DNA from 4 places in the Pseudomonas sp. TE6283 genome. Region 2 is predicted to be linked to each of the others. Evidence: riboswitches for the same ligand, from Rfam matches in the RefSeq annotation. Region 2 holds a riboswitch; each other region holds the start of a gene.
What was found. A riboswitch is a leader RNA that binds a small molecule or an ion and turns the genes downstream of it on or off. The one in region 2 is predicted to bind cobalamin.

Region 1 (5,269 bases), on a different contig from region 2:
AGGCGGGGTTTTCGCGGGCGCTGAGGTTCAGTCGCGAGCCGCTTTCGATCGGGCGATCGAGGTCGAGCGTGGTGGCTTCTTTGGGTTGGTCGGCGGTGGCCGTGACGTTGCTGGCGGGCAGGGTCAGGGTGTCATCCTGCGCCCAGGCGCAGGTTGCGCTGCCTACGAGCAGCGCCAAAGTGGTCATGCGGAACATGCAAGGCTTCCTGGCTGAAATCGGTGGGCGCACGCCCGCTGCCGATCAGGCAGTACTTGGGCGTGGCGATGTCAGAACGCGAGAAGCGAAGCGGGGGAGGCGCGCGGATTGACCAGGGGCCAGCGCTGCTTGGGCAGGGGCGGCGCGGGTTGTCTGGGTAAGGGTTTGCTCGACTCCCCGGCGAGCAGGGCCAGCAGGCCGAAGAACACCGCCAGCAGGGTGGCGCTGAACAGGCTGGCGATCACGCAGTCGCCGCCGGCAGGCAGCACCGGGTCGGTGATGTCCTGGTCGCCCTTGAACACGCCGCTGCTGTCGGCCGCGCACCAGGCGGCGTCATCCAGGCCGGCCAGGCGCAAGCCTGCCATCTGTCCATGGCCCAGGGCGCACAGCAACGAGCCGAACAGGATGCTGAAATACAGCACCCAGGCGACTTGCGATCGTGTGTGGCGGGCCAGCTTCATCGGCAAAGCTCGAAGGGAATGGGGTGGGCGAGCGGATTCTACAACTTTTGACACATCTGCCTAGAGCGTTCTGGCGATAAAAAGCATTCGAAACGATTCGCCTGCCTGGCTTGACGCCTCTGGGCCCCAGGTGTTCAGATGCCGACCGATTTCAGGTGTCCCATGCCGCCGCGCATGGGGTGAAACGGGAAACCGGTACGAGTCCGGTGCTGCCCCCGCAACGGTATGCAAGTGATGCCTCCAACAGACCACTGTGGCCAATGCGCCATGGGAAGGTGAGGGCGTCTAGTCTTGCGAGCCCGGAGACCGGCCTGGAATGTGGTAGGCAAACTCCTGCGGTGGGCGGGCATGGGCCGGTATTGGCGTGTGCGCGATCCGTGCTCCTGCGTGCTTCTGCGAAAGTCACTTTCGAGAAGAGCATGATTGCTGTGATTCACTCACGACGTTTCTCCCCCAAGGCCCGGACCCTGCTTCTGGGATGCCTGGCCAGCCCCCTGGCACTGGCCGAAAACGCCCCCCTGGTCCTCGACCAGCAGATCGTCGCCGCGCCGTCGGTGGAGTCGACCACCGTCGCCGCCATGGCCCAGTACGGCAGCAAGGTCGAGATCGTCAGCCGTGAGCAGATCGAGCGCGCCGGCCCCGGCGCCGACATCACCCGGGTGATGCAGATGTTCATCCCCGGCTTCTACGTCGCGCCGAAGAATGGCCCGTTCGACTACGGCACCTACTCGCTGCTCGGCGGGCGTAACGACGACACCCTGATCCTGCTCGACGGCGTGCGCCTGAACAACCGCCTGTACGGCGGCCTGTACCTGGACACCCTGCCGGCCAACGCGGTGGAGCGCATCGAGGTGCTCAAAGGCGGCCAGAGCCTGTTATTCGGTACCCAGGCGGTGGCAGGGGTGATCAATATCGTCACCCGCAGCCCGCAGAACCGCGAGGCTTCGGGTGAGGTCAACCTGGGCCTGGACAGCTTCGCTGGCAGCAGCAAGGACGCCCGCGTCGAGCGGATCTTCAGTAACGGCTTCGGCGACCTGGGCCTGCTGGCCTATGTCAGCCACAACGTCTCCGACGGCTACCAGCCGTTTCGCAACCGCGACTACAGCGGCAACGTCAGCGACAAGAAACGCGGCTACGAGGTGACCACCTTCGGCGGCAAGGCGGTCCAGGCCTTCGGCGACGATGCGCGGCTGGAACTGTTCTACCAGTACACCGACGCCAACCTTGATTTCGCCCGGCCAGTGAACAACTACAAGACCACCAACGACCGCGTGCAGCAGATCGCCACGGCGACCTTCGAGCAGCGCCTCGACGAGCGCCTGAGCTACTTCATCAAGGGCCACGTCAACGATTGGGACACCCGCTACACACGGATCAACAACCGTGACGATGGCAGCCGCAACGTGGTCAACCACAACGACTACTGGGGCTTCACCGACTGGGGCGTGCAGGCCGAGGGCAAGGCCGAACTCGACGGCGGCCATGTGCTGGTGTTCGGTTCCGACAACCAGTGGTTCAAGGGCCAGGACGATGTGCTGGTGATCGACGACAACAAGGCCCAGGCCAATGCGCTGTATGCCCAGCTGCGGCCCAGGATCAAGGCCTTGCCGAACTGGCACCCGAGCCTTGGCGTGCGCCACGAGGCCATGAGCGGCGGCGACAGCGCCACCGTCGGCATGCTTACCTCGCTGTACGACCTGAACGACAACTGGCAACTGCGTGGCCAGTACGGCAGCGCCTACAAGCTGCCCAACGCCGAGCAGCTGTTCGTCAACGAGCCCGGCGACGAGATCGGCAATCGCGACCTCAAGCCCGAGAAGAGCCGCAACGCCGAGCTTGGCCTGGACTACCACGGCCTGCTGCTGGCGCGCGAATTCAGCGCCAGCGTCACTGTGTTCCGGCGCAAGATCACCGACCTGATCACCCTGGACGGCAGCCAGTGGGTGAACGGCCAGGGCCAGGTGCAGATGCGTGGTTTCGAGGCCGATGCACGTATCCTGCTCGACGACCAATGGAGCCTGCAGGCCGACATGACCCGTAACCTCACCGAGTCGCGCACCGGGGCGACGATCAACGACGTGCCGAGTTTCTTCGCCCGCTCGCGGCTCGGCTACGAATCGGCGGACCGCATGTGGGGTGCCGGAGGGGCCATTCGCTACATTCGCGATGTGGTCAGCTCCAAGGGCGTCGACTACGGCCATTACTCGGTGGTCGACGCCGATGCCTACCGCTATCTGGACGGTGCCCGCCAGCACCGGCTGAGCCTGCTGGTGGAGAACCTGTTCGACCGCGACTATGTCACCAGCCGGGCGAGCAACGTCGACAATCTCGGACGGCCGTTCACCAGCGAACTGCGGTACACCTACACCTTCTGAGGGGCGTGAGCATGGACTACCAGCGCGTGTTGTTCGTCGGCCCTGGCCTGGGCGGTGGCTCTGCGGCCGAAGCCTTTGGCGCCGAGGTTCGCGACCTGCGTGGCCGCGAGGCGGGTCGGGATATCGTCGACACCCTGGAGGGCTTCGATGGGCTGTGGGTGGTTATCCGCGAGGCCCTTGACCAGGGTGTTGAGCGCTTGCTGGTAGTGGACCTGGAACCCACCTCGGACAGCGCCTACCTCGACTGGCTGCGCGATGAGCTGGGGCGTCTGGCGCAAGGTCGGGCCGGTGTCTGGGTCACGGCCCAGGCCTTGGGCCGTCGCGGCCTGGACGCGCGGGCGGCCTGTGCCAGCATCGACGAGCACACCCGCCACCTGCCGTGCGACCAGGTCAACGCGGTGGCCAGCGATCCGGACTGGTCGCGTGTGCCCGAGCATGCCCGCCAAGTGTTCCTGTGCACCGGCCCGCGCTGTGTGCGGCGCGGTGCCTTGCCGTTGTGGAAACGCCTGCGCCGCCTACTGCTGGAACGTGACCTGATCGAGACCCCGGGCGGGGTGTTGCTGACCCGCACCGGTTGCCAGTTCCCCTGCAACCTGGGGCCGGTGCTGACGGTGCACCCGGACGGCTGCTGGTACCGGGTGCGTGACGATCGGGAGGTGGAGCAGTTGGTGGAAACCCACCTGCAAGGCGCAAGGATCGCCGAAGGACTGCTGATCAAAGGAGCGTGCGATGCGTAAAGCCTGGCTGCTGTCGCTGGCCTTGTGCTGTGGCACACCGGTCCTGGCCGACAGCTATCGCAACTGTGGGCAGGACTGGCAACGGCCCGCTGCGGCGCCTGCGCGTATCGTCGCCCTCAACCAGCATGCGGCCGACCTGCTGCTCGCCCTCGGCGCCGGGCCATCGATGGTCGGCGTGGCCTACCTGGACGACAGCGGCGCCGCCTACAAGCAGGGCCGCTACCAGGGCGTGCCGGTGATCGCCAGGGAGTACCCGGCCAGCGAGGTGCTGTATGCGCAAAGGCCTGACCTGGTGGTCGGCGGATTCGCCTCGGCCTTTGGCGACGGGGTCAGCTCGCGAACACGGCTGGCCGGCAACGGGATCTTTAGCTATTTGCTTGAATCGGCCTGTGCCGGCCATTCGCTGGATTACTACGGCCATGTCCGGCGTGACCTGACCCTCCTCGGCGAGCTGCTGGGCCGGCAGGCAAGGGCCCAGGCGCTGATCGAAGCGATGGACGCGGACCTGGCGCGGGCCAGGGCGATCGCTGCGAACGGCAGGCCGTTTTCGGTGTTCTACCTCGACAGTGAGGTCAGGGGGCTGGACAGCGAAGGCGGGCGGGGTTTCGTCACGCCGTTGCTGGCCGCCGCCGGAGCGCGCAATGTGCTTGGTGGGCTTGACCAGTATCGCGTGACAGTCAGCCGCGAGTCGCTGCTGAGCAGCGACCCCGATGTGATCCTGCTGGCCGACGCCCTGTGGTCGCCGGCCAGTCGCAAGCGTCAGTTGCTGACCCGCGACCCGGTGCTCTCGAGCCTGCGGGCGGTGCGCGAGAACCGCTTGATCGATATCCCATTCACTGAGTTGGTGCCGACGCCGGCCAGCGGGCGGGTGGCCCTGGAGCTGGCGCAGCGGCTCAGGGAGATGGCTGTTCCATAGCTGGCCTACTCGCCGATGACCAACTGTCGCGCCAACTGGTTGTGACGCTCCAGCACCCGCGGCAGGTCGACGGTGGTGATGCGTCCGTCCTGCACCACCACGCGCCCGTTGATCACGCTGGTGTCGACATGGGTCGGGGTACAGAACACCAGCGCTGCCAGCGGGTCATGCAGGGCGCCGGCATAGGCCACATGACCCAGGTCGAAGGCCACGAAGTCGGCGACCATGCCCGGGGCAAGGGCGCCGATATCGTTGCGGTTGAGCACCTTGGCGCCGCCCAGGGTGGCGATCTCCAGCGCCTCGCGGGCGGTCATCGCATCCGGCCCGAAACCGACCCGTTGCAGCAGCAGCGCCTGGCGCACCTCGCCGATCATGCTGGCGCCGTCGTTGGACGCCGAACCATCGACCCCCAGGCCCACCGGCACGCCGTGGTCGCGCATCTTGCGGATTGGTGCGATACCCGAAGCCAGGCGCATGTTCGAGCACGGGCAGTGGGCGACCCCGGTGCCGGTGCGGGCGAACAGCTCGATGCCGTGCTGGTCGAGCTGCACGCAGTGGGCGTGCCACACATCGTGGCCGACCCA
Region 2 (5,269 bases):
ATCGGGCAGTCGGCGCCATAATGCGGGAGCAGGTCCTCGATGATGCGGGACAGGTGGCGCACGCCCAGGTGGATGGCCAGGGTACTACCGTGGCGGGCCAGGTCCGCCAGTTGCTCACCGGCCGGCATCGGTGAACTGTCGCCATAACGGGTGAGGATCACGGTCTGCGCCACATCGGGCAAGGTCAGCTCACAGCCGAGCAGCGCGGCACTGGCAGCCGTGGCAGTGACGCCGGGGACGATCTGGTAGTCGATGCCCAGTTCACGCAAGTGGCGAATCTGCTCGCCGATGGCGCCGTACAGGCTGGGGTCGCCGCTGTGCACGCGCGCCACGTCCTCGCCGTTGGCGTGAGCCTGGCGCATCGCCTCGACGATCTGCTCCAGGTGCAGTTCGGCGCTGTTGATTACCGTGTGCGCCTGGTGACCTTCCAGCACGGCGGCGGGGACCAGGGAGCCGGCATAGACGATCACCGGGCACTGGCGGATCAGGCGCTGGCCCTTGACCGTGATCAGCTCGGGATCGCCGGGGCCGGCGCCGATGAAATAGACCGTCATGGGGGTTCCTTGTATAGAAGAGTGGCGGACTATCCGCCGATGGCCAGGGCCAGGGTAGCGCTGCCGAGGACCTGCCTCGGCACGTGCAGGCGGCCATGGTCGCCGGCCAGGGCCAGTGCGGCGCTTTCGGCGACGCCCCAGCAGCCGGTCTGCGCGTACGCCGTGGGTGAACGCTGGCTGAGCTGCGGTTCGAAGACCAGCAGGTGCGCGGCGTCGAAACAGATGTACGGCAGCCCCAGGCGTTCGGCCAGTGCCAGCAGGCCGGGCTCGCGGGCCTTGGGCTCGATGCTGGCAATGGCGCGCAGGGCCGAGAGGGGCAGGGCGTTGCGGGTGAAGGTCTGGCGCAGCAGCACTGCCAGCGTCTCCACCGGGCAGCCACGGCGACAGCCAAAGCCGGCGTACAACGCCGGCTGGGCAGGCAGGTCGCGCATCAGGCCTGGCTGGAGCGACGGTACAGCCAGGCGCTGAGCAGGCCCAGGGCCAGCCAGAACGCGGCGTTGGTCAGCCACGAGGCGATCTTGAACTGGGTCTCGAGGGCTTGCGGCGCAAGGCTTTCATGCACGGCCGGCTGTGGCGCGCCGATCAGGTGCGGGATCACCAGCAGGGCGACACCCAGCGCCTTGAACAGCCAGTGCCGGGCGAACACCAGCAATGCCAGGCCGGCGGCGGTGGCCGCAGCGGTGCCGATCCACCAGTTCTGGCGCTGGCCAAGGTCGGCGGCGGCGGTGCCGGGCAGCTCCGGGGGCAGGCCCAGGGTCGGCGCCAGGCAGAACACGGCGAAGCCGGCCAGGCCCCACAGCGCGCCGGTGGCCACGCGGTTCGGTTCACGCAGGCTGTAGAGGGCGACCAGGATCAGGGCGAAACCGACGGCGACCACCAGGTTGCCACCGGTGGTGGACAGCACGCGCTGCCAGCCGTCTTCCGGCGACCAGGCTTCGGCGCTGTGCTCATGCTCGTGGGGCGCGGCGGCGTCGCCGTGCTCATGGTGTTCGGCGACCGGGGCGGCGGACTCGTAGGTTTCCGCCTGGAGAATCAGTGGGGCGACCCAGAAGCTCTGCAGCAGGGTCAGCAACAGGGCCGCGAGCAGGCCGCTGAAACCCGCGGTACGGGCGAGACGCGTAATCATGCGGGTTTACTCAGTGGCAGGGGAAGGCGGCGCTGTGGCGGGTATCGTGGGCGGCGTTGTGCACTGCCTCGATGTGCGAGAAACCGGCGAAGTACACCAGGCACAGGCCCAGCAGGCTGGCGCCGACCGCGATGATCAGTCGCTGGCTGAGGCTGACGGGGGTGGCGATACTGTGTTTGGCGCTGGTGATGGGCATGACGCGTTCCTCTGCTGCTTTTGTTGTGGCAACGGGCATGCGCGACGACCCCGGGCACGATTGGCCCAGGTGATACGACGACGCCCGCCCACCGCGGGGTGTACTGTGAGCACGTGTCAGGCCGGTCTCCGGGCTGGCGAGGTGGAGCAGGACTCCGTGGCGCGTCACCTTCCCATGCCTTGCTGTTGGCACAGTGGTCCGGACGCTTCTCTCGCTTACCGTTGCGGGGGCAGCACCGGCCTTGTCGGCTCCTGGAGTGGACACGCGACGCACCGGTTTCCCGTTTCACCCCCGTCGGGGGCACCTGAACGCAATGCGCTAGCAAATCACGGGGCCGGGCCCGCGTCAATCGCCGTGGCGGTTGACCGCCAGGCAGGCACTGCGTAGCCTTGCCGCTGCGAGGTTCTCGGGCGTTGGCCCGAGCTAAGACGGGAACGCGGTACAAGCCGCGGCTGCCCCCGCAACTGTAAGCACTGAAGGGTTCGGCACAGCCACTGCGCAGGCGCGCGGGAAGGCGCCGGCCCACCGGCCGGCGAGCCGCAGCGGTGCGAGCCAGGAGACCTGCCTCGTGACGTTTTCGACTTTCAACCGGGCGGGGTGATCCGGTGGCGAACGCGCCAGGCCGGCAGGGCCGTGGCTGTCGTCCTGCATGCCCGCGCCATTGCTGCCAAGGGCATCGCGACATGAAAACACTGGCCAAGCTTCCCGTCACCATCGTTACCGGCTTCCTCGGCTCGGGCAAGACCACCTTGCTGCGCCATATGCTCGACAACGCCCAGGGCCGCCGCATCGCGGTGATCGTCAATGAGTTCGGCGAGCTGGGCATCGACGGCGAGATCCTCAAGCAGTGCAGCATCGGCTGCACCGAGGAAGAGGCCAACGGCCGCGTCTATGAGCTGGCCAACGGTTGCCTGTGCTGCACCGTGCAGGAAGAGTTCTTCCCGGTGATGCGCGAGCTGGTGGCCCGTCGCGGCGACCTCGACCACATCCTTATCGAGACCAGCGGCCTGGCCTTGCCCAAACCGCTGGTACAGGCCTTCCAATGGCCGGAAATCCGCAACGCCTGCACCGTCGACGCGGTGATCACCGTGGTCGACAGCCCGGCCGTGGCTGCCGGCACCTTTGCCGCCTACCCGGAGCAGGTCGATGCCCAGCGCAAGCTCGACCCCAATCTCGACCATGAGTCGCCGCTGCATGAATTGTTCGCCGACCAGCTGGCCAGCGCCGACCTGGTGGTGCTGAACAAGGCCGATCTGATCGACACCGAGGGCCTGGCCAAGGTCCGTGCCGAAGTGGCCGAGGAGCTGCCGCCGGCGGTCAAGGTGATCGAGGCCAGCAGTGGTCGCCTGCCGCTGGAAGTGCTGCTGGGCGTGGGCGCCGAGTCCGAGGCGCATATCGATGGTCGCCGTACCCATCACGACTCGCATCACGACGGCGATGACCATGACGACCATGACCACGACGCCTTCGACTCGATCTCCATCGATCTGCCCGAGGCCGACGAGAGCCTGCTGCTCGACGCCCTGACCCAGTTGGTCACCGAGTTCGGCATCCTGCGCGCCAAGGGTTTCGCCGCGATTCCAGGCAAGCCGATGCGCCTGCTGATCCAGGGTGTGGGCACCCGCTTCGACAAGCATTTCGACCGCGCCTGGCGCAGCGATGAACCACGCATCACTCGCCTGGTGCTGATTGGCCAGGCGCTGGACGCCGCACAGCTGGAAGCGCGCCTGCGCCAGGCCCTGGGCGCCTGATCCATGCACCTGCTGCGGACCCAACCCGGCGGCTTCGTGCCGGACGACAGCATCGCCGACCTCGGCCAGACCCCCGCCGACCTGGTGATCCTCTGCAGCGGTGATTCACACCTGGCGCTGCTCGCCGAAACCGCCGAGCAGCTGCCGGCGCACTTCCCCAGCGTGCGCCTGGCCAACCCGATGCAGGTGCAGAACCATGCCTCGGTCGACCTGTATGTCGACCAGGTGCTGCGCCATGCCAAGGTGATCCTGGTGTCGCTGCATGGCGGCGTCGGCTACTGGCGCTATGGTGTCGAGCAACTGGTCGAACTGGCGGGGCGTGGGGTCGAGCTGATCCTGGTGCCCGGCGACGACCGCCCCGATCCTGAGCTTACCGACCTGGGCACGGTCCGCGGCGAACAGGCCGAGCGCCTCTGGCACTTCCTGCGCCAGGGCGGCAAGACCAACGCCGTTAACCTGTTCAACTGCCTGGCCAGCCAATGGCTGGGTTGTGATTACCCGTGGGATGAGCCGCAGCCCTTGCCGCGCACGGCGGTCTATCACCCGGCCAAGGCCACGGCGCGCCTGGAGGACTGGTACGCCCAGTGGAATCCGGAACATCCGGTGGCGCCGTTGCTGTTCTACCGTTCGCACCTGCAGGCGGCCAACACGGCGTTCATCGATGTGTTCTGCCAGCGCCTGCAGGCCTGCGGGCTGAATCCATTGCCCATTGCCGTGGCCAGCCTGAAGGAACGCGCCTGCCTGGACCAGGTCGAGGCCTGGCTCGACGAGGTGCAGGCCGAGGTGGTGATCAACACCACAGGCTTCGCCCTGTCCAGTCCCGAGCAACCCAACCTGCGTCCGCTGCGCCGCGATGTGCCGGTGCTGCAGGCGATCTGCGCCCAGGACAACCAGCCTGGCTGGGAGCAGAGCGAGCAGGGCCTGGGAGCCCGCGACCTGGCGATGCACATCGCCTTGCCGGAACTGGACGGGCGTATCATCACCCGGCCGGTGAGTTTCAAGGACCTGGCCTGGCGCAGCGAGCGCAGCCAGTCCGATGTGGTCTGCTACCGGGCCCATCCCGAACGCATGGACTTCGTCGCCGAACTGGCACGGCGCTGGGTGACCCTGGCGCGCCTGGACAACCAGGAAAAGCGCGTGGCCCTGGTGCTGGCCAACTACCCGACCCGCGACGGGCGCATCGGCAATGGCGTCGGCCTGGACACGCCGGGCGCGGCGCTCAATATCCTCGAGGCCCTGCAGGCGCAGGGTTATCCGGTGGCCGGCCTGCCTGACAGCGGCACTGAGCTGATTCACCAGTTGCTCGGCGGGGTCACCAACGACCTCGACCATCTCGACCAGCGCCCCTGCGCCCAGAGCCTGGCCCTGGCCGACTACCAGCGCGCCTTTGCCGCCTTGCCCGAGGCCAACCAGCGCGCCGTGCTGGAGCGCTGGGGGCCGCCCGAGCAGGACCCGATGTTCCGCAGTGGGCGCATGATGGTCGCCGGCCTGCGCTACGGCCTGACCTTCGTCGGCATCCAGCCGGCGCGGGGCTACCAGGTGGACCACAGCGCCGTATACCACGACCCGGACCTGGTGCCGCCCCACGGCTACCTGGCGTTCCACTTCTGGCTGCGCAACGGCTATGCCGCCGACGCGGTGA
Region 3 (5,269 bases), on a different contig from region 2:
GCGCAGGCCCAGCCCCTCGCAGACTAGCGGGGCGTTGGCGAGGGCGGTCATCACGGTCATGGACGCCCCCGGCGGCTGACCAGGATCAGCGCGAACACTGGCGCGCCGATCAAGGCGGTGACCACGCCCACCGGGATCACCTGGCCGGCGATCAGGGTGCGCGAGAGGATGTCGGCGACGATCAGGAACAACGCGCCGCCCAGCGCGCTGGCCGGCAGCAGGCGGCTGTGCCCGGGGCCGAGCAGCAGGCGCAGGGCGTGGGGGATGACCAGGCCGACGAAGCCGATGGCGCCGACGATCGAGACCATCACCGCGGTCACCAGCGCCGTGCAACTGATCAGCAGCAGTTGCGTGCGCCGCACCGGCACGCCCAGCGATGCCGCCGAATCGGCACCGAAGGTGAACGCGTCCAGCGCCCGGCGGTGCCACAGGCACACTGCCAGCCCGACCAGGGCTACCGGCAGCGCCAGCCACACCGCTGGCCAGCGCACGCCGCTGAGGTTGCCCAGCAGCCAGAACAGGATGCCCCGGGCCTGTTCGGCGGTGGCCGACTTGGTGATGAGGAAGGCCGTCAGCGCGTTGAACAGTTGCGAGCCGGCGATGCCGGCGAGGATCACCTGGGCGTTGTCGTGGCGACTGCCGCTGGCCCGCGACAGCACCAGCACCAGGGCGAAGGCGGCCAGTGCGCCGATGAAGGCACCGGCCGACAGCGACAGCACCGCGCCACCGAGGCCGAACAGTCCCACCGCCACGGCACCGGTCGAGGCGCCTGCCGACAGGCCCAGCAGGTACGGCTCGGCCAGCGGGTTGCGCAGCAGCGCCTGGAGGATCACCCCGCAGGTCGCCAGCCCCGCGCCACAGGCGGCGGCCACCAGGGTGCGCGGCAGGCGGTAGTTCCAGACGATGCCGGCGTCGATGGGGTCGAGCGCATGGCCGGCCTGCCACAGCTGGTTGGCCAGTACCTGCCAGACCACCTCGGTGCTGATTCGCGTCTCGCCGATGGCGATCCCGGCGAGCATGGCCAGGCACAGGGCAAGCAGCGCGAAGGCGCCGATGGGCAGCAGGCGGCTCATGGCTGTGGTGCTTTACCGCTGGCGAAGGCGCTGGACAGCACTTCCAGGCCACGGAACAGACGGATGCCGGCCTGCATGGCGTCGGCGTCGAGGACGATGATCCGGCCTTGCTTGACCGCGTCCATGTTGCGGGTCACCGGGTCGCTGCGCAGGAACTCGAGCTTTTGCTGGTAGTCGTCGGCGGGGTAGCGGCGGCGGTCCATGCGCGCGACGATCAGCCAGGTGGGGTTGGCCCTGGCCAGGGTCTCCCAGCCCACCGCCGGCCATTCTTCGCGGGACTCCACCACGTTGCGTACGCCGAGGGTCTGCAGCATGAAGTCGGCCACGCCCTGGCGACCGGCGACGTAAGGGTCGACCTTGAGGTCGGCGCTGGAGAACCAGAACAGCGCGCTGGTGTGGCTCAGGTCCTGGCCGGCCAGGCGTTGCCGGGCCTGGTCCAACTGGCCCTTGAGCTCGGCATTGAGGCGTTCGCCGCGATCCTGCACGTCGAAGATCTCGGCCAGCTGGCTGACGCTCCTGTAGATGGTGTCGATCCTGAACGGCTGCAGGCGGGTACCGTCGGCGCCCACCAGGTTGTCCTTGCCTTCGCAGTCCGAGGGCAGCAGGTAGGTGGGAATGCCCAATTCTGCGAACTGTTCGCGGGTGCCGACCGCGCCCTGGGGGCCGACCATCCATTCGAACTGCGCGGTCACCAGCTGCGGGCGCTTGCCGACCACTGCCTCGAAGCCCGGTTCGTTGTCGGCCAGGCGCTCGACCTTGTCGTTCTGCGCCTTGAACTCGGGCAGCACGTTGTTGAACCACAGCGAGGTGCCCGCCAGCCGCTCGCCCAGGCCCAGGGCATAGAGCAACTCGGTGCCGGCCTGGCCGATGGTCACCACGCGCTGCGGGGCCTGGGCGAAGGTCTGCGGCAGGCCGCAGTTGTCGACGGTCAGCGGGTAGCGGGTGGCGTCGGCGTGGGCCAGGCCCGCCAGTGACAGGCCGGCGAGCAGGGTGGCGAAGCGGTGCGGCATGGTGGGGCGATCTCCTGTCGGGTGGTGCACGGAATGGCCCACGGACAGGCATCGCCAGGCGTCGTGCGGCAAGCACGCGGCCAGGGGCGGATGACCATCCCGGACACCCCGCCGGTTGGTGAATGCGTGCCGGCAGGTCTCCTGACTGGTGCGTCCTGGCCGGCGCCGGCCTTCCCGGGTCGGCAGACCCAGTGGCATCGATGGCGCAGGCTCGGCACCTACAGTTGCGGGGGCAGTTCCCTTTGGCCCGCCCTCGGCGCGCCCGGGATTCCCTTTTGATTCCGTGTGGAAACCGGCGGGCGGCATGGTAGACCATCGGGCCATCGGGTGAAAACGCTTTTACAGGTACTTGAGCCAGGCGATGTCGCGCCGCCGCGCCTTGAGCCGGGCGAAGCCGCGCACCGGCAGGTACAGGGCGATCGCCAGCAGCACCGCGACCAGCCACACCGCGCCGATGCCGTCGAAGCCGAAATAGCTGCCCTGGTTCAGGCCGAACAGCCCCACGCAGGCCACATACAGCAGCTTGAGCACATATAGGTGCAGCAGGTAGAAGAACATCGGCGCGGCGCCGAACACTGCCAGCGGGCCGATCCAGCGGGCGTCTCCCGCACGCTCGAAAGTGCGCAGCAGCAACAGGCCAGCGCCCAGGGTCAAGGCCAGGAACAGCAGCGACGGCGGGTATTTGGTGATGTTGAAGAAGCTCATCAACGTCTGCCCGCCGTTGGCGTAGAAGGTCCACGGCGCCTCGCCGTAGCCATTGAGCAGGCGCAACACGACAAAGCCGAGCAGCAGCATCATGCCGCCCAGCAGCAAGCGCTGCTGGCGCTCGCCGGCATCGCTGCCGCGGCCGAACCAGGGGCCGAGCCCGTAGCCCAGGGCGATCACGCCGATCCATGGCAGCACCGGGTAGGAGGTACGCAGGCGCAAGCCGTCGGGCAGCTCCAGCCAGCTGCGCTCGTGCAGGATCGCCCAGGGTACATGCAGCGCCGAGTGCGGCGCGAAGTGCAGGCCATCGAGCAGGTTGTGGCCGGCGACGATCAGCGCGCCGAGGGCCAGCAGCAGCGGGCGTGGCAGCCACACCAGCAGCGACAGGGCGATCATGCTCAGGCCGATGGCCCAGATCACCTGCAGGTAGATCACGCTCGGCGGCAACTGGAAGGTCCAGGCGAAGTTGACCAGGCTGAGCTCCAGCAGCACCAGGAACAGGCCGCGCTTGAACAGGAACGTCGCTGCATCGCCCCGGCCTTGGTGCTTTTCGCCGTAAAGCCAGGCCGACAGCCCGGTGAGCAGCACGAACACCGGCGCGCACAGGTGCGCCAGGGTGCGGCTGATGAAGAGGCTGGGGTCGGTCGCGTCGATGGTCATCGGGTCGCTGACCTGACGGTGCAGGAAGAAGGTTTCGCGCACGTGGTCCAGCAGCATGAACAGGATCACCAGGCCGCGCAGGGCGTCGATGCTGTGCAGGCGTTGGCTGGGGAGGGCGGTCGGGAGGCTGGTCATCGAGGAGGGTCGCTGGCAGAGGTATCATTCAAATGAAATGTTATTTTATTTCATTTATTTGTACCTGGATACAGCCATGCGCTGGCACTCCACTTGAATCAGCCCTGAATCAGTGGTCCCAGCCGCTCGGCCAGGGCCTGGACCGTCGCGCTCACCTTGGGCAGATGCCCACGGTTGCGACGCCAGGCCAGGTTGATCGGCAACCCCTCCATCGCGTACTCCGGCAGCACTTGCTGCAACGTCCCGGTGTCGAGCTGGCGCTGCACCAGCCAGGTCGGCAGTTGGGCAATGCCGTGCCCGGCGCTGATGGCCAGGGCCTGCCCCTCGGCATCGCCGATGGCCAGGCGGCCCGGCATCGGCCGCAGCTGCGCCAGGCCCGGGCGGGCGCCGGCGAAGTGCAGGGCCGGCGTGCTGCCGTCGGCGCAGGCGTAGAGCACACAGCCCTGGGCCTGCAACTGCTGCAGGTCGCGGGGCGTGCCGTGCCGGGCGAGGTAGGCGGGGGCGGCGCAGAACACCAGGCGCTGGCTGCCCAGGTAGCGGTGCTCGATGCCCGGCTGCCAAGTCTGTGGTCCACCGATGCGCACGACGATGTCGATGCCGTCCTCGGCCAGGTCGACGAAGCGGTCGGAGAGGGTGATGTGCGGTTGCAATCGCGGATGCAGCGCGGCGAAGTCGAGCACGGCGGGCAGCCCGTGCAGGCGGCCGAAGGTGGCCGGCAGGTCGATGCGCAGCTTGCCGCAGGGGGTCTTGTGCTCGTCGTTGAGGGCCAGTTCGGCCTCTTCGATCTCCGCCAGGACGCGGGTGCAGGTGCGGTAGTAGTCGGCGCCACTGTCGGTCAGGGCCAGGCGTCGGGTGGTGCGCTCGAACAGGCGCACCTGCAGGCGTTTCTCCAGGCGGGCCACGCCCTTGCTTACGGCGGAGCTGGTGAGGTTCATGCGCTCGGCGGCGGCGATGAAGCTGCCGGCGTTGGCCACGCTGACGAAGAAGTCGATGTCTTTCAGGCGTTCCGAGGCGGACATGGCATGGGTTCGCGATTATTGAATATGGTTCACTTGATAAGGGAATATCTACCAGTAATCGGAACAACATTCCAGATTAAGCTGGCCTGCCATTCATCGAGGATCGCAGTAGATGTCCACCTCCAGCTTGACCCATGCCACCCTGGCGCGGCCGGCGCCGCGTGCTGGGCTGTCGATCGGCCTGTTCGCCGTCGGCGGCTTTGCGGTGCTGACCACCGAGTTCCTGATTCTTGGCCTGCTGCCCGCGCTGGCACGTGACCTTGGACTGTCGGTGGCAGGCGCGGGCCAGTTGGTCACCCTGTTCGCGGTGACCGTGATGCTGTTCGGGCCGCCGCTCACCGCCTGGCTGTCGGCCCTGCCACGCAAGGGGCTGTTCATCGCCATCCTGCTGCTGTTCGCCGCCTCCAATGCGCTGTCGGCGCTGGCGCCGAACGTCTGGGTACTGGCCATGGCGCGGTTCCTCGCCGCGTTGGTCCTGCCGGTGTACTGGGGTACCGCCAGCGAAAGCGCCGGGCAACTGGTGGGCCAGGGGCGCGAGGGCTGGGCGGTGGCGCGGGTCTACTTGGGGATCACGGCGGCGTTCGTCTTTGGCATCCCGCTGGGCACCCTTGCCGCCGGGATGGTCGGCTGGCGCGGCAGCTTCTGGTTGCTCGCCGGGCTGTGCCTG
Region 4 (5,269 bases), on a different contig from region 2:
CTTGCGGTAGGCATACGGGAAGTACCAGGCAAGCGCACAGGCCGTGTGCTTCTGCAGGTCGTCCACCAGGTCCTGCAGTTCCTCGGGGCTGGCGTGCTGGCCGGCCTTCCACGGTGTGACGAACAGCGCCCCGGCCTTGAGCTGGCTGCCATAGGCGATCGGCTTGGCCAGGGCGGCGGTTTCCTGCAGGGCCGCTGTCAGGTCGAGGCGAGCGATGCGCGGCCAGCGCTGGCCGGCGTGAAGGTACAGCGACTCCTCGGCGCTGCTGATCGACAGGTCGCAGCGCCCGTCGCGCTCGCCCTCGTCGCGCTGTTTCTTGCTCATGTGCCGTTCCAGCGCCACCAATTCACCCTGCCAGGCGGCAGCGGCGAGCAGGCCGACGTTGCTGGCTGTGCCGTGCCAGTAGGGCGCTTCGTTGTCGCCCTGCAACTGGTTGAAGCGGTCGATGCAGTCGACCCAGCGTTCGAGGGCCGGGCGCAGGAACTCCAGGCGCGGGTTGTTGATCATCAGGCCTTGCATGCTGCGCTCTCCTTGTCATTGTGATCGAGGTCAGCCGAAATAGTGGCTATGTGATATCACTGCTTTGAGTGTGGCACAAGCTGGCGAATCGGCCATTGATCCAGGCCAGATCGGCCCACGCTCGATTGACGCTCCCGGTGCAACCCTCTAACCTTCGCGGCGTGCTTCAGGTGCCCTGCGAACCGCGGTTCGGCAGGGTGAAACTGGGAAGCCGGTGGGCGCCAGCAGGCGCGAGTCCGGCGCTGCCCCCGCAACGGTAGATGAGTCGACGGCTACGCAAGGCCACTGGATGTCCATGTCCGGGAAGGCGCGTGGCCAGGGCCTGCGCCCGCTCATGAGCCCGGAGACCGGCCTGTCACTGCCAAACGGCATCACGGAGGGTGATGCGCGGTGCGATGTGGCTGTTGCCATGCCTCCTGCGCGCTCCTCGTCTGCCTGCCTTTTACCTGTCGCCGCCGCCGCGACAGCCTGCGGAGACCCCTGATGAGCGAATCCACCGAACGCGACGAACGTCACCTGGCGCGCATGCAGCGCAAGAAGGCGATCATCGACGAGCGCATCGCCAACTCCCCCAACGAATGCGGCCTGCTGCTGGTGCTGACCGGCAACGGCAAGGGCAAGAGCAGCTCGGCCTTCGGCATGCTTGCCCGCGCCCTGGGCCATGGCATGCAGTGCGGCGTGGTGCAGTTCATCAAAGGCCGCAACAGCACCGGCGAGGAGCTGTTTTTCCGCCGATTCCCCGAGCAGGTGCGCTACCACGTGATGGGCGAGGGCTTCACCTGGGAAACCCAGGACCGCCAGCGCGACATCGCCGCCGCCGAAGCCGCCTGGGCGGTGTCGCGGCAGTTGCTGCAGGACCCGTCGGTCCAGTTCGTCGTGCTCGATGAGCTGGACATCGCCCTCAAGCACGGCTACCTGGACCTCGACCAGGTGCTTTCGGATATCCAGGCGCGTCCGCCGATGCAGCATGTGATCGTCACTGGGCGAGCGGCAAAACCGGAAATGATCGAACTGGCCGATACCGTCACCGAGATGGGCATGCTCAAGCACGCCTTCCAGGCCGGTATCCGCGCGCAGAAGGGCGTCGAACTGTGAGTGAGTCGCGCCAGTGTCCCGCCGTGCTGATCGCAGCCCCGGCCTCGGGCCAGGGCAAGACCACGGTCACCGCCGCCCTGGCCCGTCTGCACCGCAACCTCGGGCGCACGGTGCGGGTGTTCAAGTGCGGGCCTGACTTTCTCGATCCAATGATCCTCGAGCGCGCCAGCGGTGCGCCGGTCTACCAGCTCGACCTGTGGATGATCGGCGCCGAGGAAAGTCGCCGCCTGTTGTGGGACGCGGCGGGCGAGGCCGACCTGATCCTGATCGAGGGCGTGATGGGCCTGTTCGATGGTACCCCGTCGAGCGCCGACCTGGCGCGCCACTTCGGCGTGCCGGTATTGGCGGTGATCGACGGCACGGCCATGGCCCAGACCTTTGGTGCCTTGGCTCTAGGCCTGGCGCGCTACCAGCCCGACCTGCCGTTCGCCGGGGTGCTGGCCAACCGGGTCGGCAGCCTGCGTCATGCGCAACTGCTCGAAGGCAGTCTGACCGAAGGCCTGCGTTGGTACGGCGGGTTGTCCCGCGAGCGCGGCATCGAACTGCCCAGCCGTCACCTTGGTCTGGTCCAGGCCAGCGAGTTGAATGACCTGGATGCACGCCTGGATGCCGCCGCCGAAGCCCTGGGCGCCAGTTGCGATGCCGCGCTGCCGCCACCGGTCCGTTTTGCCGAGCCTGAGCCTGTGAATGTGACTGCGTCGCTGAGCGGGGTGCGCATCGGTGTGGCCCGCGATGAGGCCTTCGCCTTCACCTATGGCGCCAATCTTGACCTGCTGCGTGGCCTCGGTGCGCACCTGGAATTCTTCTCGCCGGTGCATGACCACGAGCTACCCGTGGTGGACAGTCTCTACCTGCCCGGCGGCTACCCCGAGCTGCATCACCAGGCGCTGGCCGCCAACGCGCCGATGCTGGAAGCGATCCGCGTCCATCATGCCGCCGGCAAGCCATTGTTGGCCGAGTGCGGCGGCATGCTCTACCTGCTCGACGCACTGACCGACGTGGCGGGCGAGCGCGCCACGCTGCTGGGCCTGCTGCCCGGCGAGGCGACCATGCAGAAGCGTCTGGCGGCCCTGGCCCTGCAGGCGGTCGAACTGCCCGAAGGCACCCTGCGTGGCCACACCTACCACCACTCGCTGACCAGCACGGAGCTTGCACCGATCGCCCGCGGCCTGAGCCCCAACGGTGGTCGGGGCAACGAGGCGGTCTATCGGCTGGGGCGCCTGACCGCCTCCTACGTGCACTTCTATTTTCCCTCCAACCCCGACGCGGCGGCGGCGCTGCTGCGACCATGAGCCGACACGCCTACAGCGAAGCCGAGCGCCAGGCCATCTACCGGGCCATTGGCGAACGCCGCGACATGCGCCATTTCGCCGGGGGCGAGGTGGCCCCCGAGTTGCTCGGGCGCCTGCTCGCCGCCGCCCACCAGGCGCCCAGCGTGGGCCTGATGCAACCGTGGCGGTTCATCCGTATCAGCCAGCGTGTCTTGCGCGAGCGGATCCAGGCGCTGGTGGAGCAGGAGCGGGTGCGCACCGCCGAGGCCCTGGGCGAGCGCTCCGATGAATTCATGAAGCTCAAGGTCGAAGGCATCAACGACTGCGCCGAAGTGCTGGTGGCCGCGTTGATGGACAAGCGCGAGGCACATGTCTTCGGCCGCCGCACCCTACCCGAGATGGACCTGGCCTCGCTGGCCTGCGCCATCCAGAACCTGTGGCTGGCGGCACGGGCCGAAGGGCTGGGCATGGGCTGGGTGTCGCTGTTCGACCCCCAGGCCCTGGCCGAGCTGCTGGGCATGCCCGCGGGCGCAAAACCCATGGCGGTGCTGTGCCTGGGGCCGGTGACCGAGTTCTATCCGGCGCCGATGCTGGTGCTGGAAGACTGGGCCGAGCAACGGCCGCTGAGCGAGATGCTGTACGAGAACCATTGGGGAGAGCGTCCATGAGCGTGGCGTTGCTGACCGTGGCGGGCGTGGCCCTGGATGCGCTGCTGGGCGAGCCGCGCCGGCGTCATCCGCTGGTGGGCTTCGGCAACTTCGCCTCGCGCCTGGAGCAACGTTTCAACGCCGGTGGGCGCGGCTGGCGCAGCCATGGTGTCACCGCGTGGTTCCTGGCGGTGGTGCCGCTGACCCTGCTGGCGCTGATCCTGTCCTGGCTGCCGTACATCGGCTGGCTGGTGGATGTGCTGGCGCTGTACTGCGCCCTGGGCCTGCGCAGCCTGGGCGAGCATGTGCTGCCGGTGGCCCAGGCATTGCGCCAGGGGGACCTGGCCGAGGCGCGGCGGCGTGTCGGTTACCTGGTCAGCCGCGAAACCCGCGAGCTGGACGAGCCCGCCGTAGCCCGGGCGGCCACCGAGTCGGTGCTGGAAAACGGCAGCGACGCGGTGTTCGCCGCGCTTTTCTGGTTCGTCGTGGCCGGTGCGCCGGGGGTGGTGCTGTACCGCCTGAGCAATACCCTGGATGCCATGTGGGGCTATCGTAACGAGCGCTTCGAACGCTTCGGCTGGTGCGCGGCGCGCATCGACGATGGGCTGAACTATATTCCCGCCAGGCTGGTGGCGCTGACCTATGCGCTGCTGGGCAAGACCCGCCTGGCCCTGGCCTGCTGGCGCAACCAGGCGCCGCTGTGGGACAGCCCCAACGCCGGCCCGGTGATGGCCGCGGGTGCCGGCGCGCTGGGCGTGGAGCTGGGCGGCCCGGCGGTGTATCACGGCGAGCTGCATGAACGACCGCGCCTGGGTGAAGGGCCGATGGCCGACGCCCAGGCCATCGAGCGCGGCTGGAGCCTGGTGCAGCGCGGCGTGTGGTTGTGGGTGCTGTTGATCTGCGTGGGAGCCTATCTGAATGCTTGAACACGGTGGCCGCCTGCTGCGGGCGGTGAAACAGTACGCCATTCCACGGGAGCAGTGGCTCGACCTGTCCAGCGGCATCGCGCCATGGTCCTACCCGATACCGCCGATTCCGCTGCAGGCCTGGGCCCGCCTGCCGGAGACCGAAGACGGCCTGGAGACGGCGGCGCGGCAGTACTATGGCGCGCAGCCGTTGCTGGCGGTGGCCGGTTCCCAGGCGGCGATCCAGGCCTTGCCGCACCTGCGCCCGAGCGGGCGGGTCGGGGTCCTGTCGCCGTGCTATGCCGAGCATCCGCATGCCTGGGCACGGGCAGGGCACACGCTGGTCGAACTGGACGAGACCGAGGTCGAGGGCTTGCTCGACAGTCTCGACGTCCTGGTACTGGTCAACCCCAACAACCCCACCGGCCGCCGGGTGACCCGCGAACGCCTGCTGGCCTGGCATGCGCGTCTGGCCGAGCGCGGTGGCTGGCTGCTGGTGGACGAAGCCTTCATGGACAATACGCCCGAACACAGCGTGGTCGATCAGGCCGGGCAACCTGGCCTGATCGTGTTGCGCTCGTTCGGCAAGTTCTTCGGCCTGGCCGGTGTGCGGTTGGGCTTCGTCGTCGCCCAGACGGATGTGCTGCGACGTCTGGCCGAGGCACTCGGGCCCTGGGCCGTCAGCGGCCCGACCCGAGTGCTGGGGCAGGCCTGTTTCGCCGACGACGCGGCGCACCAGGCGCAGATTGCCCGTTGCGCCCAGGCCAGCCAGCGCCTGGTCTCGTTGCTCGACGGCGCGGGCCTGCCACCCAGTGGCGGCTGCGACCTGTTC

Region 1: linked by a shared signal. The riboswitch ahead of ACVWZ5_RS00580 (TonB-dependent receptor plug domain-containing protein) and the one ahead of cobW (cobalamin biosynthesis protein CobW) in region 2 are both predicted to bind cobalamin.
Region 3: linked by a shared signal. The riboswitch ahead of ACVWZ5_RS01925 (ABC transporter substrate-binding protein) and the one ahead of cobW (cobalamin biosynthesis protein CobW) in region 2 are both predicted to bind cobalamin.
Region 4: linked by a shared signal. The riboswitch ahead of cobO (cob(I)yrinic acid a,c-diamide adenosyltransferase) and the one ahead of cobW (cobalamin biosynthesis protein CobW) in region 2 are both predicted to bind cobalamin.

Annotation. Positions count from the first base shown of each region.
Region 1 covers NZ_JBSSDH010000001.1:126,319-131,587, reverse strand. The annotation lists gene ACVWZ5_RS00590 (TonB-dependent receptor) at 1-196, opposite strand, end outside; gene ACVWZ5_RS00585 (DUF2946 family protein) at 268-657, opposite strand; cobalamin riboswitch at 794-986, shown strand; gene ACVWZ5_RS00580 (TonB-dependent receptor plug domain-containing protein) at 1,077-3,032, shown strand; gene ACVWZ5_RS00575 (hypothetical protein) at 3,044-3,769, shown strand; gene ACVWZ5_RS00570 (ABC transporter substrate-binding protein) at 3,762-4,685, shown strand; gene ACVWZ5_RS00565 (8-oxoguanine deaminase) at 4,691-5,269, opposite strand, start outside.
Region 2 covers NZ_JBSSDH010000007.1:166,698-171,966, reverse strand. The annotation lists gene cobM (precorrin-4 C(11)-methyltransferase) at 1-554, opposite strand, end outside; gene ACVWZ5_RS12355 (cobalamin biosynthesis protein) at 584-985, opposite strand; gene ACVWZ5_RS12350 (CbtA family protein) at 985-1,680, opposite strand; gene ACVWZ5_RS12345 (CbtB domain-containing protein) at 1,691-1,876, opposite strand; cobalamin riboswitch at 1,979-2,198, opposite strand; cobalamin riboswitch at 2,260-2,459, shown strand; gene cobW (cobalamin biosynthesis protein CobW) at 2,560-3,627, shown strand; gene cobN (cobaltochelatase subunit CobN) at 3,631-5,269, shown strand, end outside.
Region 3 covers NZ_JBSSDH010000001.1:372,387-377,655, reverse strand. The annotation lists gene ACVWZ5_RS01935 (ABC transporter ATP-binding protein) at 1-60, opposite strand, end outside; gene ACVWZ5_RS01930 (FecCD family ABC transporter permease) at 57-1,073, opposite strand; gene ACVWZ5_RS01925 (ABC transporter substrate-binding protein) at 1,070-2,083, opposite strand; cobalamin riboswitch at 2,198-2,395, opposite strand; gene ACVWZ5_RS01920 (DUF1624 domain-containing protein) at 2,423-3,583, opposite strand; gene ACVWZ5_RS01915 (LysR family transcriptional regulator) at 3,682-4,602, opposite strand; gene ACVWZ5_RS01910 (MFS transporter) at 4,715-5,269, shown strand, end outside.
Region 4 covers NZ_JBSSDH010000005.1:47,112-52,380, forward strand. The annotation lists gene ACVWZ5_RS09030 (hypothetical protein) at 1-519, opposite strand, end outside; cobalamin riboswitch at 671-889, shown strand; gene cobO (cob(I)yrinic acid a,c-diamide adenosyltransferase) at 1,003-1,614, shown strand; gene ACVWZ5_RS09040 (cobyrinate a,c-diamide synthase) at 1,611-2,906, shown strand; gene bluB (5,6-dimethylbenzimidazole synthase) at 2,903-3,553, shown strand; gene cbiB (adenosylcobinamide-phosphate synthase CbiB) at 3,550-4,458, shown strand; gene cobD (threonine-phosphate decarboxylase CobD) at 4,451-5,269, shown strand, end outside.